2 regions of the Paenibacillus sp. FSL M8-0334 genome follow, and region 2 is predicted to be linked to the other one. Evidence: a T-box and tRNA genes for the amino acid it is inferred to sense, from the RefSeq annotation. Region 2 holds a T-box; the other holds one or more tRNA genes.
What was found. A T-box is a leader RNA that pairs with one kind of tRNA and senses whether it is charged. The one in region 2 lies ahead of MKX64_RS03165 (arginine--tRNA ligase), so its partner is inferred to be a tRNA-Arg.
Positions count from the first base shown of each region.

Region 1: it encodes a tRNA-Arg, which carries the amino acid that the T-box ahead of MKX64_RS03165 (arginine--tRNA ligase) is inferred to sense. The anticodon was not compared.

Region 1 covers NZ_JBBOCH010000001.1:2,145,948-2,149,360, forward strand. Annotated here, with positions in the region: gene gap (type I glyceraldehyde-3-phosphate dehydrogenase) at 1-383, opposite strand, end outside; gene MKX64_RS09275 (sugar-binding transcriptional regulator) at 585-1,622, opposite strand; tRNA gene MKX64_RS09280 (tRNA-Arg) at 1,884-1,958, shown strand; gene clpP (ATP-dependent Clp endopeptidase proteolytic subunit ClpP) at 2,116-2,712, shown strand; gene MKX64_RS09290 (PdaC/SigV domain-containing protein) at 2,825-3,413, opposite strand, start outside.
Region 2 covers NZ_JBBOCH010000001.1:707,120-710,532, forward strand. Annotated here, with positions in the region: tRNA gene MKX64_RS03155 (tRNA-Arg) at 305-378, shown strand; gene MKX64_RS03160 (class I SAM-dependent methyltransferase) at 609-1,379, shown strand; T-box leader at 1,436-1,657, shown strand; gene MKX64_RS03165 (arginine--tRNA ligase) at 1,734-3,413, shown strand, end outside.

The sequences.
Region 1 (3,413 bases), 1.4 Mb from region 2:
GTGATGTCTTCGTCAGTAGCTGGAGCGGAGATGATAACCTTCTTCGCGCCGCCTTTCAAGTGAGCGGAAGCTTTTTCTTTAGCAGTGAAGATACCTGTGGATTCAACCACGATTTCAACACCGTATTCAGCCCAAGGAAGAGCTTCTGGGTTACGCTCAGCGAATACTTTCACTTCACGGCCGTTTACAATAAGCGCGCCTTCTTTAGCTTCAACTGTTGCATCCAGTCTTCCGTGAGTTGTGTCATATTTCAAAAGGTGTGCCAGTGTGCTCACGTCAGTCAAATCGTTGATTGCCACGATTTCAACTTCACTGTTGTTCAGCGCAGCGCGGAACACGTTACGTCCAATACGTCCAAAACCGTTAATACCTACTTTAACCATTAGCAGTTCCCTCCATATTTGCTTTATTTGTATATATTCAAGACCGCCAAAAGGTCAGTCATGACAACAATAGCTTGAATGTGCGGCCAATGCCTGCGAAAAAGGGACAATTCCATATGATCGCAGCACTTCAGGCTCCATTCAGGCATGCAGCACTTAGGCGCTCCACCCCGTTCAATCCTGGTCCATGGTCCTTTAATGCTAGAGCGTCTCTATTTCTTTCATAACTTCCAGCGCAGCCGCTTCGTCCGTGACCAGAATGTCTTCATGGCCGAATTTCAGCACAGCGTGGATCGCTTTGCCCTTGCTTCTTCCTCCTGCGATGCCAATGACGATCTCGGTGCGCATAATATCTTCAAGCCGAAGACCGAGCGTAAGCATCTTGTGTACGACCTCACCTGATTCGCTGAAATAGTATCCGAAGGATTCCGCAATGGCACCGTCTTTCTGCAGACTGTCAATCGAGCCGTCATCCAGCTTGCGCCTGCGGGCCATCTCCATGGCGTCGCCGATGCCGTGAATGATAATGCGTGATTGACGGATGACATGCACAATCTCCTGAATATGCTGATCATGCACAAGAGACTGATAGGCATCCTCGCCCAGCAAATCCGGTACATGCAGCAGCCGGTATTCCGCGCCAACCCGTTTGGCCATCTTGGAAGCGATCGTATTCGCCTGAATCTCCACACTCTCTCCAAGGCCGCCCCGAGCCGGTACAAACCAGCTTCCCTTCAAAGGGCCGCCGGCAAGCGCGGTCATCTGCTCTGCCACTTCGGCAAGCGTTGATCCGCCCGTGACGGCAATCGTGTCTCCGCTATGAACATAGCTGAGGAGCGTTCTTGCTCCGACACGGCCAAGCTCACGCTTCACATCCGGGGAAGATTCACTGTCGCCAGGAATGACAACAACCTTACGCAAGCCATAAGCCTTGCGAATCTTCTCCTCCAGGCGGGCCAGACCGAACAGCTCCTTCATCATCGGCTCCAGCTGTTCCAGCAAACAGATGCCGGCATCGCTGATCCGCATTCCGACCGTCTCGATCTCAATCAGACCTTGTGCCTTCAGAAGATCGGTCTCCGCTCTGAGCACACGCTCGGTCATCTCGAGTGATCCGGCGAGCGTCCTCCGTCCGACAACTCCAGACAACCTGATCTGATGAAGGATCGTATACCTTCGTTTAAGAGTGTCCATGAGATCTGGCAGAAGCTGCTCTTGTATTTCTAATAGGTCACGCATGCATTCCACTCCTGCAAACTTCGTCTCGACGCTCTTTATGTTGGACGTAAAATGTCCCGGGTAAGCAATTTAAGTCCCACCCTTATTCTACTCAATTATTATGCAGGTTGCAAGGGGTCCGAAAGTATATTTCTCAGCCTCAGGCATTCTTATACATTATGGCCAAATGATGCTTGGGTCTAGACAAAAACAATCTTTTGAACGACTTCTTGTCTTTTGTTCAAACTTGTTGTATAATCAATTTCGTTGCTAATTTTTTATGCGCCCGTGGTCCAATGGATATGACGTAGGCCTCCGGAGCCTGAGATCGAGGTTCGATTCCTCGCGGGCGCGCCATATCATCATTACTGTTTACCCGCATAGTGCCTGAGATGGCTCTTTTTTTTACCCGATAGTTTGACTTTCTTTGACTTTTTGATTTGAATTGTTTATCATGTGGGTAATACGGTAACAGTATTTTAAAGAGGACTGTACTTAAGAGGAGGTTTTCCACGTGAGTTTTATACCTATGGTCGTTGAACAAAGCAACCGCGGCGAGCGGGCGTACGACATCTATTCCAGATTGCTGAAAGACCGCATTATCTTCCTCGGCTCCGATGTAAATGACGTGGTCGCCAATTCCATCATTGCCCAAATGCTGTTCCTGGCAGCAGAGGACCCTGAAAAGGATATTCATCTTTACATCAACAGCCCGGGCGGTTCGATTACCGCCGGCATGGCCATTTACGATACGATGCAATTCATCAAGCCGGATGTTTCGACCATCTGTGTCGGCATGGCGGCTTCGATGGGCGCGTTCCTGCTGAATGCAGGTGCCAAGGGCAAGCGCTTCGCGCTGCCTAACAGCGAAATCATGATTCACCAGCCGCTTGGCGGCGCACAAGGCCAGGCAACGGATATCGAAATCCGCGCCCGCCGCATTCTGAAGATGCGCGACAAGCTGAACCGCATCCTCGCAGAGCGTACCGGTCAGCCGCTTGAGCGCATCGAGAAAGACACCGATCGCGACTACTTCATGACTGCTGAAGAAGCCAAGGAATACGGCATCGTCGATCAGGTTCTGGAGAAAACTCCGGCGCAAGGACTGTAAACTCAGCCGGAAACCTTATTTGCATAAAAAAACGGGCAGGCGCCGAATCGGTGCCTGCCCGTTTTTTCCATAACTCTTGTACTCGACGAGTCTGCTTACATAACTGCAGCCCTTACTTCCACTCCTTCAGCTTCAGCTCAAACTCCGGAAAACCGTAAGCATACGCCGTGTACTCATACAGCTGGAAGAAGAGCACCGCTGCGCCGTCCTTCAGGTAGAAATCGGCATCGTCCGATACGCCTTCAAACCCGCCGAGATAGCCCTCATTCGCTTTGAATTTCTTCAATACATAATCATTCAGCTTCTTCTTGCCGTCACCCTTCAGGTTAATGACGTCCCCGAGGCTTTGCAGCGATCCGTCCTCCAGCGAGAACGTATAACCCTGGCGGTAAGTCATCCCATGCGCCCCGCCCGTATACGTGTATTCACTCGTCAAGATGCTGAGCAGCCCCTCTGCGTTGTAGGTCACTACAAAATCGCCCTGGAACTCATACTCCATCCCCGGCTCAGGCGATGGCGCTTCCGCAACCTGCTCCTTCGCCGCCTCGATGAACCGCTCGGCATGCTGCTTTAGCGTCTCGTTGATCGCAGACTGCGCTTTATCGTTGCCAAGACCGCTGATCTGGGCATAGCGCACTTGAATGTTGGCTTTATCCGTGGACTCCTTCAATGTTTTGGCAGAAATTGTGATCGCATTTTGC
Region 2 (3,413 bases):
TGACGTTTTTATCCTCATGTGCTGGGGAGTTTGCGTCCTTGATAAGGACACCTCCTTTCCAATCCCGTTTTTCATAATTTTAGATTATAGCATATGTGCTCCAAGTAAAAAAACAAGGAGGTCACGAGCCTGCTGCGCCGAGGAAAAATCATAAATTCTCATCTTAGGTCAAGGAAAGCAGCGCGCCTTGTGCTATCCTTTCACCCCCTCTCTTCTCATTATCATCCAATTCGCTTTCTCTAAAACTTTTTTGTTGAATTTTCCACGCCCATATGTTAGTATATTTTTTGCTTGAAAAAATTGTGTCCCAGTAGCTCAGCTGGATAGAGCAACGGCCTTCTAAGCCGTCGGTCAGGGGTTCGAATCCCTTCTGGGACGTCAGTGAAACACCGCCTAATTGGCGGTGTTTTTTGCGTCCCGTGGGGATGAGAGCCCCGAGATAGGGGTTCGTCGGAGCATCCGCTTCGGTAGCGCTGCTTCGCAGTCGGCCAAGGCCGCACCCTATTTTTATAGGTTAAAACTATAAGGTCGATTGATATTATATATTTCCGATTATAAGAAAAAGATGCCACAATAACGACAACACCAAATATAAAGGAGTCTTGTCCATGGCCAGAAGCCAGATTTGGAAGCCTGAGCAGTATGACAGCCACATGTCTTTTAACACAGTGTACGGAAAGGATGTTATCTCCCTGCTTGCACCGAAAGAGGGAGAGCGAATTTTGGACCTCGGATGCGGGACCGGTACCCTGACAAGCGAAATCGCAGCTGCCGGAGCGCAGGTAACCGGGATGGACAACTCCGCGGAAATGCTTCAGCAAGCCAGAGCAAACTACCCGAACATCCCTTTTATCAAAGGCAATGCCGAGCAGTTCCAGACCAGCATCCGCTATGATGCGGTATTCTCCAACGCAGCTCTGCACTGGGTACAAGATGCATCCGGAGCTTTACATTCGATATACGGAGCGCTTGAACCAGGCGGACGGTTTGTTGCCGAGTTTGGCGGCAAGGGCAATATCGAAGAGATCTATCAGGCGATCAAAACCGTCCTCGCAGACGATTACGGAATCGATGCCGATAGCCGAAACCCATGGTACTATCCCAGCCCTGGCGAATATGCAGCACAATTGGAAATGGCAGGCTTTCGGGTGAACGCCCTATTCTATTTTGACCGTCCGACTAAACTGGTTGGCGGTGAAGAGGGAATCCTCGTGTGGCTGAAACAATTCGGAGACAGCTTCTTCACCGATTTCTCTGTGAAAGAGCGGCATCAAGCATTCCAACGGATCAGCGAGATCGCTAAAGCCCATCTGTGGCATGCGGATAGCTACTACGGTGATTACAAGCGGCTCAGAATAACTGCTGTTAAACCCCATTAGAAACGGGCTGTTGATTTTTCACGGAGATTGGTTATAATTATGAAAAACTTGAGCACGACATTTCTATGATTGGGAGAGTAGTCGCCAGCCTTAGTCCAAGCGAGCCGGAGCAGGTGGGAACCGGTACAAGACTGTCGATGAAGCGGGCCCAGGAGATGGTCTTCCGAACTATGTGGTAGGAAGTCCCGGCTTACCCCGTTACAGGTTATTGAAGCGGTCAGACACAGCTCGTGTCTGGCAACAAGAGTGGTACCGCGAGCATAGCCCTCGTCTCTTAGGAGATGGGGGCTTTTTTGCATGGATGCGGACGCTCCTCAGGATCGACATTTTATCTAGACATAGGAGGATATTACAATGCTGAGTCAATGGATCATCCGTGAACTGGAGCAAGCGCTGGACCAAGTATGCCTCGCTGCCGGCACAGCACGACCGGAGTCGGTCATCACCCGGATCGAGCAGCCCGCGAACATCGAGCATGGAGATTATTCCACCAATATCGCCATGCAGCTTGCCAAGCATCTGCGTCAGGCTCCGCTGCACATCGCCGAGGCGATCAAGAACGAATTAAACAAACATGACGCCTTCAAACATGTAATACATACGATCGACATCGCCGCCCCCGGCTTCATCAACCTGCGTATCAATTGGCGCGCCTGGGCAGACATGACTTTTGCGCTGCCAGCCACAGCGGATGAGAAGGTGGTCATCGAACACACCTCCATCAATCCCAACAAGTCCGCCCATATCGGCCATTTAAGAAACGCCTGTATCGGCGACACGCTCGTCCGCCTGATGAAAAAAGCCGGGTACCGTGTCGAGGCCCACAATTATATCGATGATCTCGGCAACCAGCTGGCCGACACCGTGGTCGGTTTGCTGCATACGCCGCTGGCGAAAGCGCATAGCCGGTTCGGGGATTACTGCTGGGACATCTACTCCCTGACTAACAAAGCATATGACACGACGCCGGAGCTTGCACAGAAAAGAACCGAGGTGCTTCACGAGCTCGAAGAAGGCAACGGCAACCTTGCCTGGATGGGCCTGCTTGTTGCGGAACGAATCGTGAAAGAACATCTTGAGGAAATGAAACAATTCGGCATCCACTATGACCTGCTGGTATGGGAAAGCAGCATTGTCCGCGAGGGCTTCTGGTCCTCTGCCTTCGAGCAGCTAAAGCGCACCCCGAACTTCTACCAGGAGCAGACAGGCAAGCTGGCCGGCTGCTGGGTACTGAAGCAGGAAGCCGAGGCAAACAGTGACTCTCCGGAGTCAGAGTTCAGCGCTGAGAAGGTGCTGGTGCGTTCCAATGGGATTTTGACATACACCGCCAAGGACATCGCTTATCATCTCTGGAAGTTCGGCCTGATCAACAAAGACTTTATGTATCAAAAATTTACGGGAGACGTGTGGAGCACGGGCCGTCACGGGAATCCACACAGCTTCGGTAAAGCCGATATCGTCATCAATGTCATCGATTATCGTCAGCAATATCCGCAGGCGATGGTCAAGCAGGCACTCGAAAGTCTGGGCTATGCGGAGCAGGCTGAGAAGCTGCATCATGTCAGCTACGGCGTCGTCTCTCTCAGCCCTTCGGCAGCAGCCGACCTCGGAATCGATGTCTCGGATGGAAAATCTTCTTACGCGATGTCCGGCAGACAAGGCGTCGGCATTAAAATCGCCCACCTGATCGATCAGATGGAGCAGGTCATCGAGACGAGCCGCTCGGACAAAAACGGCCTGTCCAGCAGAGAAATCGCCATCGCTTCGATTCGCTACTACCTGCTTCGATTCGCCCTGCAAACGGAAGTCGTATTCGATATGAAGCAAGCATCGGAAATTTCAGGCAACACCGGCGTCTACCTGCTCTATTCCTATGCCCGCTCGCTCAGCGTGCTGAACAAAGCGCATCAATCCGGAGTCACCCCAGCCTTGCCTGAGACGTTCCCTGAACTTGAACAGGCTGAGCATGCACTTCTTCGCCATATGAGCACATGGCAGGATACCCTGCATACGGCAAGCCGGGAGCTTGCGCCT